DNA from 2 places in the Glutamicibacter sp. NPDC087661 genome. Region 1 is predicted to be linked to the other one. Evidence: riboswitches for the same ligand, from Rfam matches in the RefSeq annotation. Region 1 holds a riboswitch; the other holds the start of a gene.

Region 1 (4,900 bases):
CGGTGATCACTGAAGAGTTCGCGCCCCTGGCGGAAGCACTAGAGGCGCGAGCCGCTGAGGAAGAAGGCTATTCGGCGCAGCTGGCCGTGTACCACCGCGGCGAATTGGTGCTCAGCCACAGCGTTGGCGAGCACCTCTCTGGTGACGCGCTGACCTGCGTCTTCTCCTGCACCAAGGGCCTGGGTGCGCTGGTCGTGGCACTGCTCGTGCAAGATGGGCTGATTGATCCGAACGCGCCAATGGCCACCTACTGGCCGGAATTCGGGGACAACGGGAAATCCCAGCTCACCGTCGGCGAGGTGCTCAGCCACCAAGCGGGAGTGCTGGGCGTGCCCGGGGGCGTTCCCAGCGAGATCCTCCTGAACTCCGCCGAATACGCCAAGGTGCTCGCTTCCATGCCAAGCGTCTGGCCGCTGGGCCAGCACATTGTCGGCTACCATGCGATCACCCTGGGCGTGCTCATGGAAGAACTGGTACGCCGGGTCACCGGCAAGGAACTGAAAGACGTCTTCGAGGAGCGCATCCGCAAGCCGCTGGGAGCCGAAGCCTACATCGGCCAGGACCCCGCGCTGGAATCGCGCTACCGCGATGTACTGCCGGGCGCTGACGCCGCACCGGAATTCTTCGATCCGTTCTCCCCGGCCGGGCTTTCGGTGAACTCGGCCTCCGGTTTCGCGCTGGAAAACGGCCCGGTCTACAACTGGCACGAACTGGCCAACGCGCCTCAGGTGCGCGAACTGGGCCCCGCATCCATGGGCGCGGTCGCCAATGCCCAAGGCCTGGCCGCAATCTATGCCGCCTCATTCGGTGCCGTGCCGGCACTGGGCGCCACCCGCGGATTCCTCACCGCCGACACCTGGTCCCAGGTTTCCACCGAGCTGGTCTACGGCCATGACCGGACCAACGGGCTGCTGCAGGCCTTCGCCCTGGGGTTCATGAAGGCCTCCGCGCGCAACAACTATGGATCGATTTTCGCCTACGGCCATGACGGTGCGAATTCCTCGCTGGCCTTCGCCGATCCAGCCCACCAGCTGGGCTTCGGTTTCATTCCCTCGCGCAATGAAGGCGCCAAGGAGATCTCCACCGGAGTCAAGCTCAGCCAGCTGGCCCGCCAGCTGATCATGCAGAAGAACATGTCGGCCCAGGCTGCCGGCAGCAACGCGTAGTAAACCCATCGGGAATGGAACGAAGCAGGAGCGAAGTGAAGAAGTTTGTGGCACTAGGTGACTCGTTCACCGAAGGCGTTGGCGATGTGGATCCGACCCGGCCCAACCAGGTCCGCGGCTGGGCGGACCGGGTTTCGGAAGTGCTCTGCGCCGAAGGCGAGTGGGAATACGCCAACCTGGCGGTGCGCGGCAAGAAGATCGGGCAGGTGATCAACCAGCAGCTGGACCAGGCGCTCGCACTGGCCCCGGACCTGGTCACCATCTATGCCGGCGGCAATGACATCCTGCGCCCGAAGGCGGACCTGGATGCGCTGATGCGCGGCTATGAAGGCATGGTGAGCCGCTTTGCCGAAGCCGGAAGCGCGGTCGTGCTGTTCACCGGTTTCGACACCGTGGAATCACCGTTGTTCTCCAAGACCCGTCCGCGCACGGCCATTTACAACGAGAAGGTTCGCGAAATCGCGGACGAGTACGGTGCGGTGATCGCGGATTACTGGCGGTGGCGAGAATTCTCCGATCTGCGCTACTGGGCGGTGGATCGGCTGCACATGAACGAGCTGGGCCACACGCTGATGGCTTCGAAGGTCCTTGACGTGTTCGGCACCCATCGGATCACCGAGGGAAACTGGTCCTCCAGGATCCAGCAGCCGTCCCTGCCGGAACTGGCCGTGAACTCGCGCGGCGAAAAGCTGAAGCAGGAATTGGGCTGGGCCAGAGAGCATTTGGCTCCGTGGGTCAAGCGCCGGATCACCGGCACCTCGTCGGGTGATTCCTTGTCAGCGAAATATCCTGATTACATCCGTTTAACTGCCGACGCCAACTGAACGCATTTATGACTTTTCCGGACCCCGCTCCTGTTTGACCTTGGGGGCGGGGCAGGTAACATGGTGGTGTGCTGCAGGTCTCCGGCCGGCAGCGCGCGCCATAGACGGATGGCGGGAGAGTCCCGTTCACACCATGGACGGGCGCCGTAGGAGCAATTCCTCCCCAGGAAACTCTCAGGCACCCGTACCGCCATCATGAGGCAACTCTGGAAAGAAACCGGCCCGTTCCGGTTCACCGAAGGTGCAAGTGCCCGGCTTGGTTTGCTGGATGCGTAAAACTCTCAGGTTATGCAACAGGGATGGGGAGGTAAAAAGACCTTCCTTTGGCATGCGCCAAGACAGATCCCATGGAGATACCAGCACCATGACCATCACGCAGACTTCGGCACGAGCGAATACTGAATTCGTTTCACGCCATATCGGCCCACGTCCTTCCGACGTCACCACCATGCTTCAGACCCTGGGCTACGACAGCCTGGAAGAACTGATCGACACCGCCGTTCCGGCAGACATCCGCCAGGACTCCGCACTGGATATCCCTGATGCTCTGAGCGAAACCGAAGCCCTAGCCCACCTGCGTGCGCTTGCCTCGAAGAACGTCATGAAGACCCAGATGATCGGCCAGGGCTTCTACGACACCATCACCCCAGCTGTGATCCGCCGCAACATCGTGGAAAACCCAGCCTGGTACACCGCTTACACCCCGTACCAGCCGGAAATCTCCCAGGGCCGCCTCGAAGCCCTGCTGAACTTCCAGACCATGGTCATGGACCTGACCGGCCTGCCCATCGCCAACGCGTCGCTGCTGGACGAATCCTCCGCTGCCGCCGAAGCCGTGCTGATGATGCGCCGCGCCAACAAGAAGAAGTCCAAGGGCAAGACCGTGCTGGACTCCAACATCTTCCCGCAGACCCTCAAGGTCGTGCAGGGCCGCGCTGACGCGCTGGGCTTCGAAGTCGAGATTGCCGACCTTTCCGCAGGCTTGCCAGAGGGCGAGATCTCCGGCATTGTCCTGCAGCAGCCTGGCAACGACGGCTCGATCGCGGACCACGCTTCGATCATCGCCGCCGCCAAGGAAGCCGGCGCCATGGTTACCGTGATTGCCGACCTGCTGGCCCTGACCATGATCACCCCTCCGGGCGAGCAGGGTGCCGATATCGCCGTGGGCAACACCCAGCGATTCGGCGTGCCGCTGTTCTTCGGCGGACCGCACGCTGCCTACATGGCCGTGGCCGATGGCCTGACCCGTTCCATGCCAGGACGCCTGGTGGGCGTTTCGGCCGATGACGCCGGAGTCCCTGCCTACCGCTTGGCCCTGCAGACCCGCGAGCAGCACATCCGCCGCGAAAAGGCCACCTCCAACATCTGCACCGCACAGGCCCTGCTGGCCATCTGCGCTTCGATGTACGCGGTCTACCACGGCCCAGCCGGACTGAAGCAGATCGCCTCGCGCGCCAACAACCACGCCCGGGTGATCGCCAGCTCGCTGGTTTCCGGGGGCTACACCTTGGCTTCGGACTCCTTCTTCGACACCGTTGTGGTGAACGTCGAGAACGCCGATGCCATCATTGCCAAGGCCATCGAAGCAGGCATCAACCTGCGCAAGGTGGGCGAGACCCAGGTGGGCGTCTCCACCGACGAGGCCACCACCTCGGGCGTAGTCAAGACCCTGCTTGAGGTCTTCGGCGCAGAGCTCTCGGCTCCGGAAGGCTTCGAGATCCCGGCAGGGCAGGTGCGCACCAGCGACTTCATGACCCACCCGATCTTCAACACCATCTCCTCCGAAACCCAGATGATGCGCTACCTGCGCCGGCTCTCGGACCGCGACCTGGCCCTGGACCGCACCATGATCCCGCTGGGTTCGTGCACCATGAAGCTGAACTCGGCCGCCGAAATGGAATCCATCACCTGGCCGGAATTCGCCTCGATCCACCCCTACGCGCCTGCAGCGCAGACCGAGGGCTGGCGCGAGCTGATCACCGACCTGGAAGGGCGCCTGACCGCAATCACCGGCTACGCTGGCGTTTCGATCCAGCCCAACGCCGGCTCGCAGGGCGAGTACGCGGGCCTGCTGGCCATTTCGGACTACCACCGTTCGCGCGGCGAAGGCCAGCGCGATCTGTGCCTGATTCCGGCCTCGGCCCACGGCACCAACGCCGCGTCGGCAGTGCTGGCCGGGATGCGCGTGGTGGTCGTGAAGACCGCAGCCGATGGCACCATCGACGCGAACGACCTGGATGCCAAGATCGAGGCCAACAAGGACGTCCTTGCAGCCATCATGATCACCTACCCATCCACCCACGGCGTCTACGACGCGGACGTGCGCGAGGTCTGCGACAAGGTCCACGCCGCCGGCGGCCAGGTGTACATCGATGGCGCGAACATGAACGCCATGGTTGGCTTGGCCCAGCCAGGCAAGTTCGGCGGCGACGTGTCGCACCTGAACCTGCACAAGACCTTCTGCATCCCGCACGGCGGTGGCGGTCCAGGCGTAGGCCCAATCGGCGTTGGCGAGCACCTGCTGCCATTCCTGCCAGGCGATGCTTCGGGCACCTACTCCGAGCGTGATGGCGTGCCGGTGGTGGCGACCGCTTTCGGCTCGGCCGGCGTCCTGCCGATCTCCTGGGCCTACATCGCGATGATGGGCGGGGACGGCTTGACCGAAGCCACCAAGCACGCGATCCTGAACGCGAACTACATTGCCAAGCGCCTGAACGAGCACTTCCCGGTACTGTTCACCGGCAACAAGGACCTGGTTGCCCACGAGTGCATCCTGGACCTGCGCGAACTGACCGCCAAGACCGGGGTCACCGCCGAGGACGTGGCCAAGCGCCTGATCGACTTCGGTTTCCACGCGCCGACCCTGTCCTTCCCTGTGGCAGGCACCCTGATGGTGGAGCCCACCGAATC
Region 2 (4,900 bases), on a different contig from region 1:
TTCGAGCTTGCCGGCCTCGATGGAGATATGGCGGGCTAATTCCAGGTCCAGTGTTCCCAGATGCTCGGGCTGGTTGTGCGTTAGGCGCAGCTCGACGATGGTAACCCGCCACTCCAGGTGCGGATGCCGGTTGTCCTGCTCGGCGCGCAGGCCTACCTGGACAATGAACTGCAAGGCCGTGCTCGCGCAATCGAAACGGTAAGCGGCCCGCAAACCCAAGTCATCACGCTTCCAATCAGGCAAGGCGCCCAGCCTCTGATCGAATTCGAAGCGCGGTAACGGACCGGTTGATGCCATGGTTCTCTCCTCCAAGCGGCAGCGGGTCGGACTATGCAAGTGGTTGCTGCCTGCCATCATGATCGCATCGACCCCGGCTATTGCGGTAGCGATCCCAGCGACTATGCAGTTAGGCCCCGGCATCTGGTGATGCCGGGGCCCGGCTGAGAGAGCTGTCAAGTGCTCGGGCTACTGGCGGATGTCCTCGGCAACCTGTGCGGCGGTTTCCGCTTCGCGCTTGGCGAAGGATTCCGCATCACGGTAGGCGGAGGCCTCATAGCGTTCGTGCGCCACCTTGGCCAGGTGCGCGGCGCGCAGTGCCTGGTGCTGGGGGTTGCGGCGGATGACCAGGTAGCCTGCAGCCAGGATCAGGAACCAGATCGGGGTAATGGCCATAGCCATGAGGGTATCGGTCTGGGTGGTCAGGGCCCACAAGATGAAGCCGAAGAATGCCAGCACAACATATGGCATGAAGCTGCCGCCAGGGACCTTGAACTTCGATGCGTCGTGCAGGTGCGGGCGACGAGCACGGAAGACCAGGTAGCTGAGCAGGATGATGGTCCAGACGAACATGAAGCACAGGGCCGAGACGGTGGTGACCAGTGTAAATGCTCCCATGACCGAATCGCCGCCGTAGAGCAGTGCGACGCCGGCCAGCAGGAACATGCAGGAGAACATCAGGGCGTTGCGCGGAACCTTGCGGCCTGACAGCTTGGTGAACGTCTTCGGTGCATCGCCTTCCATGGACAGGCCACGGAGCATGCGGGAGGTCGAGTAGATACCCGAGTTGGCGCTCGAAGCCGCCGAGGTAAGGACCACGAAGTTGATGATGCCAGCGGCGCCAGCCAGACCGGCCAGGGCGAACATGCCCACGAATGGCGATTGCGCAGCGGAGAACAGATCCCAGGGGGTCACGGCCATCAGGATGATCAGCGCGCCAACGTAGAAGAACAGGATGCGGACAGGAATCGAGTTGATTGCCTTGGGCAGGGTCTTTTCGGGGTCCTTGGTTTCCGCCGCGGTGGTGCCAACCAGCTCAATGCCAACGAAGGCGAAGACCGCGATCTGGAAACCGGCTACGAAGCCCATGAAGCCGGTCGGGAACATGCCGCCGTCGTTCCACAGGTTAGCGAAGGATGAAGAAGCACCGTTGTGCTCGAAACCGGTGATCACCATAACCAGGCCAACCACGATCAGTGCGCCGATGGCGACGATCTTGATCAGCGAGAACCAGAATTCGGTTTCGCCAAAAGCCTTCACTGTCGCCAGGTTCAGAACCAGCAGCAGCACGATACAGGCTAGTGCCGGGATCCATAGCGGCAAATCGCCCCACCAGAAGGCGACATAATGGGCGATGGCCACGACGTCGGCGATGCCGGTGACAACCCAGCAGAACCAGTAGGTCCAGCCGGTAAAGAATGCGGCCCAAGGGCCTAACAGGTCGCCGGCGAAGTCGGCGAAGCTCTTGTAGTTCAGGTTGCTCAACAGCAGTTCGCCCATGGCGCGCATGACGAAGAACAGCATGAAGCCAATGATCATGTAGACGAAGATGACCGACGGGCCGGCTACCGAGATGGTCTTGCCGGAGCCCATGAACAAGCCGGTGCCGATGGCGCCGCCAATGGCGATCAGCTGGATGTGACGATTGGAGAGCCCTCGTTCGAGTGCGGGGCCAGAACTGGTGGTACTCATGCTGATTGCCTTCCAGGAGTGTGGTGTGACGCCTCGAAGCGCTCCTGCCCCCAAGCCCTGAAGGCTTGGAGAGCAGCTGCTCGCTTTGAAGAACGCATCCGACTAGGAAGGATTCCAGCTGGGCATTGCGCGGCATGCTGCGCTCAGAGCAGTTGCTGCGAATGCCACGGGGAGTCCCTCGAAACTGGTGCGCTCGGTGCGGCACTGTTCTTGGTCCCTCCCCAATCTGTATTACAACCTGAGAGTTTTCACTTCCACCCGAATACTGGGTGAAGCTTGCTCCTTCGGTGAGCCCGGACGAACCTGGGCTGCTTTCCAGAGGTGCCTGTTCGTAGCGGTACGGGTGCCTGAGAGTTTCCCGGGGAGGAAATTGCTCCTACGGCGCCCGCCCATGGTGTGAGCGGATCTCTCCCGCCACGCATCAACGGCATATATGGTGATTGCCATCACAGTATGCGCAGAAAAATGAACGTGGTGCAAGTCGCAATTTCACACTTCGGGCCCCGGATAACCGCTTGGCCACGCCAATCGTGGAAAGTGGCTGGCGAAATGGGGGATTCTCCGCTTCGTAATGATTCGGGAAGCAAGGGCATGGATGCGGCAAAGCGGGGCATCGGTTCAACCGATGCCCCGCGTGGGGAGGTACGGAGGGCTACTTCCCGAACCGTCGCAGCCGCAGCGAGTTCAGTACCACCAGCACCGAGCTGGCTGCCATGGCCGCTCCGGCGATCATCGGGTTCAGCAAGCCCAGGGCCGCAATCGGAATGCCGGCAGTGTTGTAGGCGAAAGCCCAGAACAGGTTCATCTTGATGGTGGACAGGGTTCGGGCCGACAGGTCGATGGCCTGCGTGACCTGATGCAGGTCGTTACCCATCAGGGTGATGTCCGCGGCTTCGATGGCCACATCGGTGCCCGAGCCCATGGCGATGCCGAGGTCGGCCTGCGCCAGTGCTGGCGCGTCATTCACGCCATCGCCCACCATGGCCACGACCTTGCCCTGCTCTTGCAATGAGGTGATCGCCTGGGCCTTGCCGGCAGGGAACACCCCGGCGAATACGTCCTCGGCCTTGATGCCTACCTGGGCGGCAACCTCGGTAGCCACCGACTGGTTGTCGCCGGTCAGCAGCACCACGCGCAGGCCGCGCTCCTGGAGTTCGGCAATAGCTTTTGCGGAGCTGTCCTTGATCTTGTCCGCCACCGAGATCACTGCCTGGAACTGCTGGTCCACCGCGACCAGGATGGCGGTCGCGCCGGCCTGCTCGGCTTGCGCGAGCATGGCCTTGGCGGAGTCATCCAAGGACGCGCCCTGGGCTTCGAGCCAGCTGGAGCGGCCTACGGCAACGCGATGCCCGTTGACCGTGCCGACCACGCCGCCGCCCGGATCGGAATCGAAGTCGCTGGCTTCGGGCAGCGGGCCCAAGCCGGCTGCGGCCTTGGCGATGGCCTGGGCGATCGGATGCTCGGAATGGTGTTCCACGGCACCGGCCAAGGCCAGGACCTCATCGGGATCGACTCCGTCGATGGCCTCGGTGCTCTGATGGGCCATGACCCCGGTGGTCACGGTGCCGGTCTTGTCCAGCACGATGGTGTCCAGCTTGCGGGTATCTTCCAGGACCTGCGGCCCGCGGATCAGGATGCCCAGCTGCGCGCCGCGTCCGGTGCCGACCAGCAAGCCGATCGGGGTCGCCAGGCCCAATGCGCAGGGGCAGGCGATGACCAGCACGGCGACCGCAGCGGTGAACGCCTGGTAGGGATCGCCGCTGGCAAAGAACCAGGTCACGAACGTGAGCAGCGCAATGGCCAGTACGATCGGCACGAAGACGGAGGATATCCGGTCAGCCAGGCGGGCAATGGGCGCCTTGCCCGATTGGGCTTCGGAGACCAGCTTGCCCATCTGGGCCAAGGTGGTGTCCGCGCCAACGCGGGTAGCTTCGATCACCAGCCGGCCCGAGGCATTCAAGGTCGCGCCGGTGACTTCATCGCCGGGCCCGGCCTTCTGCGGGACCGATTCGCCCGTAAGCAGCGAGGTGTCTACCGCGCTGGCGCCGTCAATGACCACGCCGTCAGTAGCGATCTTCTCGCCGGGGCGCACCACGAAATGGTCCCCGACCTGCACCTGCCCGGCCGGGATTTTCACTTCCGCGCCGTCGCGAAGCACCACTGCATCCTTGGCGCCCAGGTTCAGCAAGGACTTCAGCGCATCGGATGCCGAGGACTTGGCGCGGTGCTCCAGGAAACGGCCCAGCAGCAGCAAGGTGGCCACGACGCCGGCAGTTTCAAAGTAGAGCGCATGCTCGGACATGGACATGCCGATATGGGCGGTCAGCTGCGGATCGAGGATCAGCTGCACTGCAGAGAAGAAGTAGGCCGCGAGCACACCGAGGGAAACCAGAGTGTCCATGGTCGAGGCCAGGTGCCGTGCGTTGACGGCCGCTGCCTTGTGGAAAGGCCAGGCGCCGTAAAAGACCACGGGAGTGGCCAGCGCGAAGGCGACCCAACCCCAATGCGGGAACTGCGCTGCGGGAATCATGGAAATGATGAACAGCGGAATGGTGAAGATCGCGGAGACCAGCAGGCGGCGCAGCAGGTGGTTGGGCACCATGTGCTCGTGCCCGCCGTGATCATGTTCCCCGTGTCCCTGGTGATCCGAACCGGCGGGTTTGGGCGGGTGCTTGAGGGAAGCGGTATAGCCGGCGGCTTGCACCGTATCGATCAGTGCCTCATCGGTGACATCGGCTGGGACCTGGACCTTGGCGGTTTCCAGGGGCAGGTTCACCGTCGCGCTGACACCGGGCAGCTTGCCGAGTTTGCGTTCCACCCGATTCACGCACGAGGCGCAGGTCATTCCCTGGATGTCCAGATCGACGGTGCGCAATTCGGGGATTGTTTCATGCGGGGCATGGGAAGTCATGATTTACGACCTTGCACTTTC

What was found. A riboswitch is a leader RNA that binds a small molecule or an ion and turns the genes downstream of it on or off. The one in region 1 is predicted to bind glycine.
Region 2: it holds a riboswitch for glycine, as region 1 does, so the genes downstream of both, cycA (D-serine/D-alanine/glycine transporter) here and gcvP (aminomethyl-transferring glycine dehydrogenase) in region 1, are expected to answer to the same signal.

The regions. Positions count from the first base shown of each region.
Region 1 is NZ_JBIUWE010000001.1:34,081-38,980, forward strand. Features, by position in the region: gene ACIOTN_RS00170 (serine hydrolase domain-containing protein) at 1-1,166, shown strand, start outside; gene ACIOTN_RS00175 (SGNH/GDSL hydrolase family protein) at 1,202-1,990, shown strand; glycine riboswitch at 2,093-2,190, shown strand; gene gcvP (aminomethyl-transferring glycine dehydrogenase) at 2,355-4,900, shown strand, end outside.
Region 2 is NZ_JBIUWE010000002.1:140,025-144,924, forward strand. Features, by position in the region: gene ACIOTN_RS07480 (4a-hydroxytetrahydrobiopterin dehydratase) at 1-297, opposite strand, end outside; gene cycA (D-serine/D-alanine/glycine transporter) at 466-1,968, opposite strand; glycine riboswitch at 2,294-2,392, opposite strand; gene ACIOTN_RS07490 (heavy metal translocating P-type ATPase) at 2,621-4,879, opposite strand.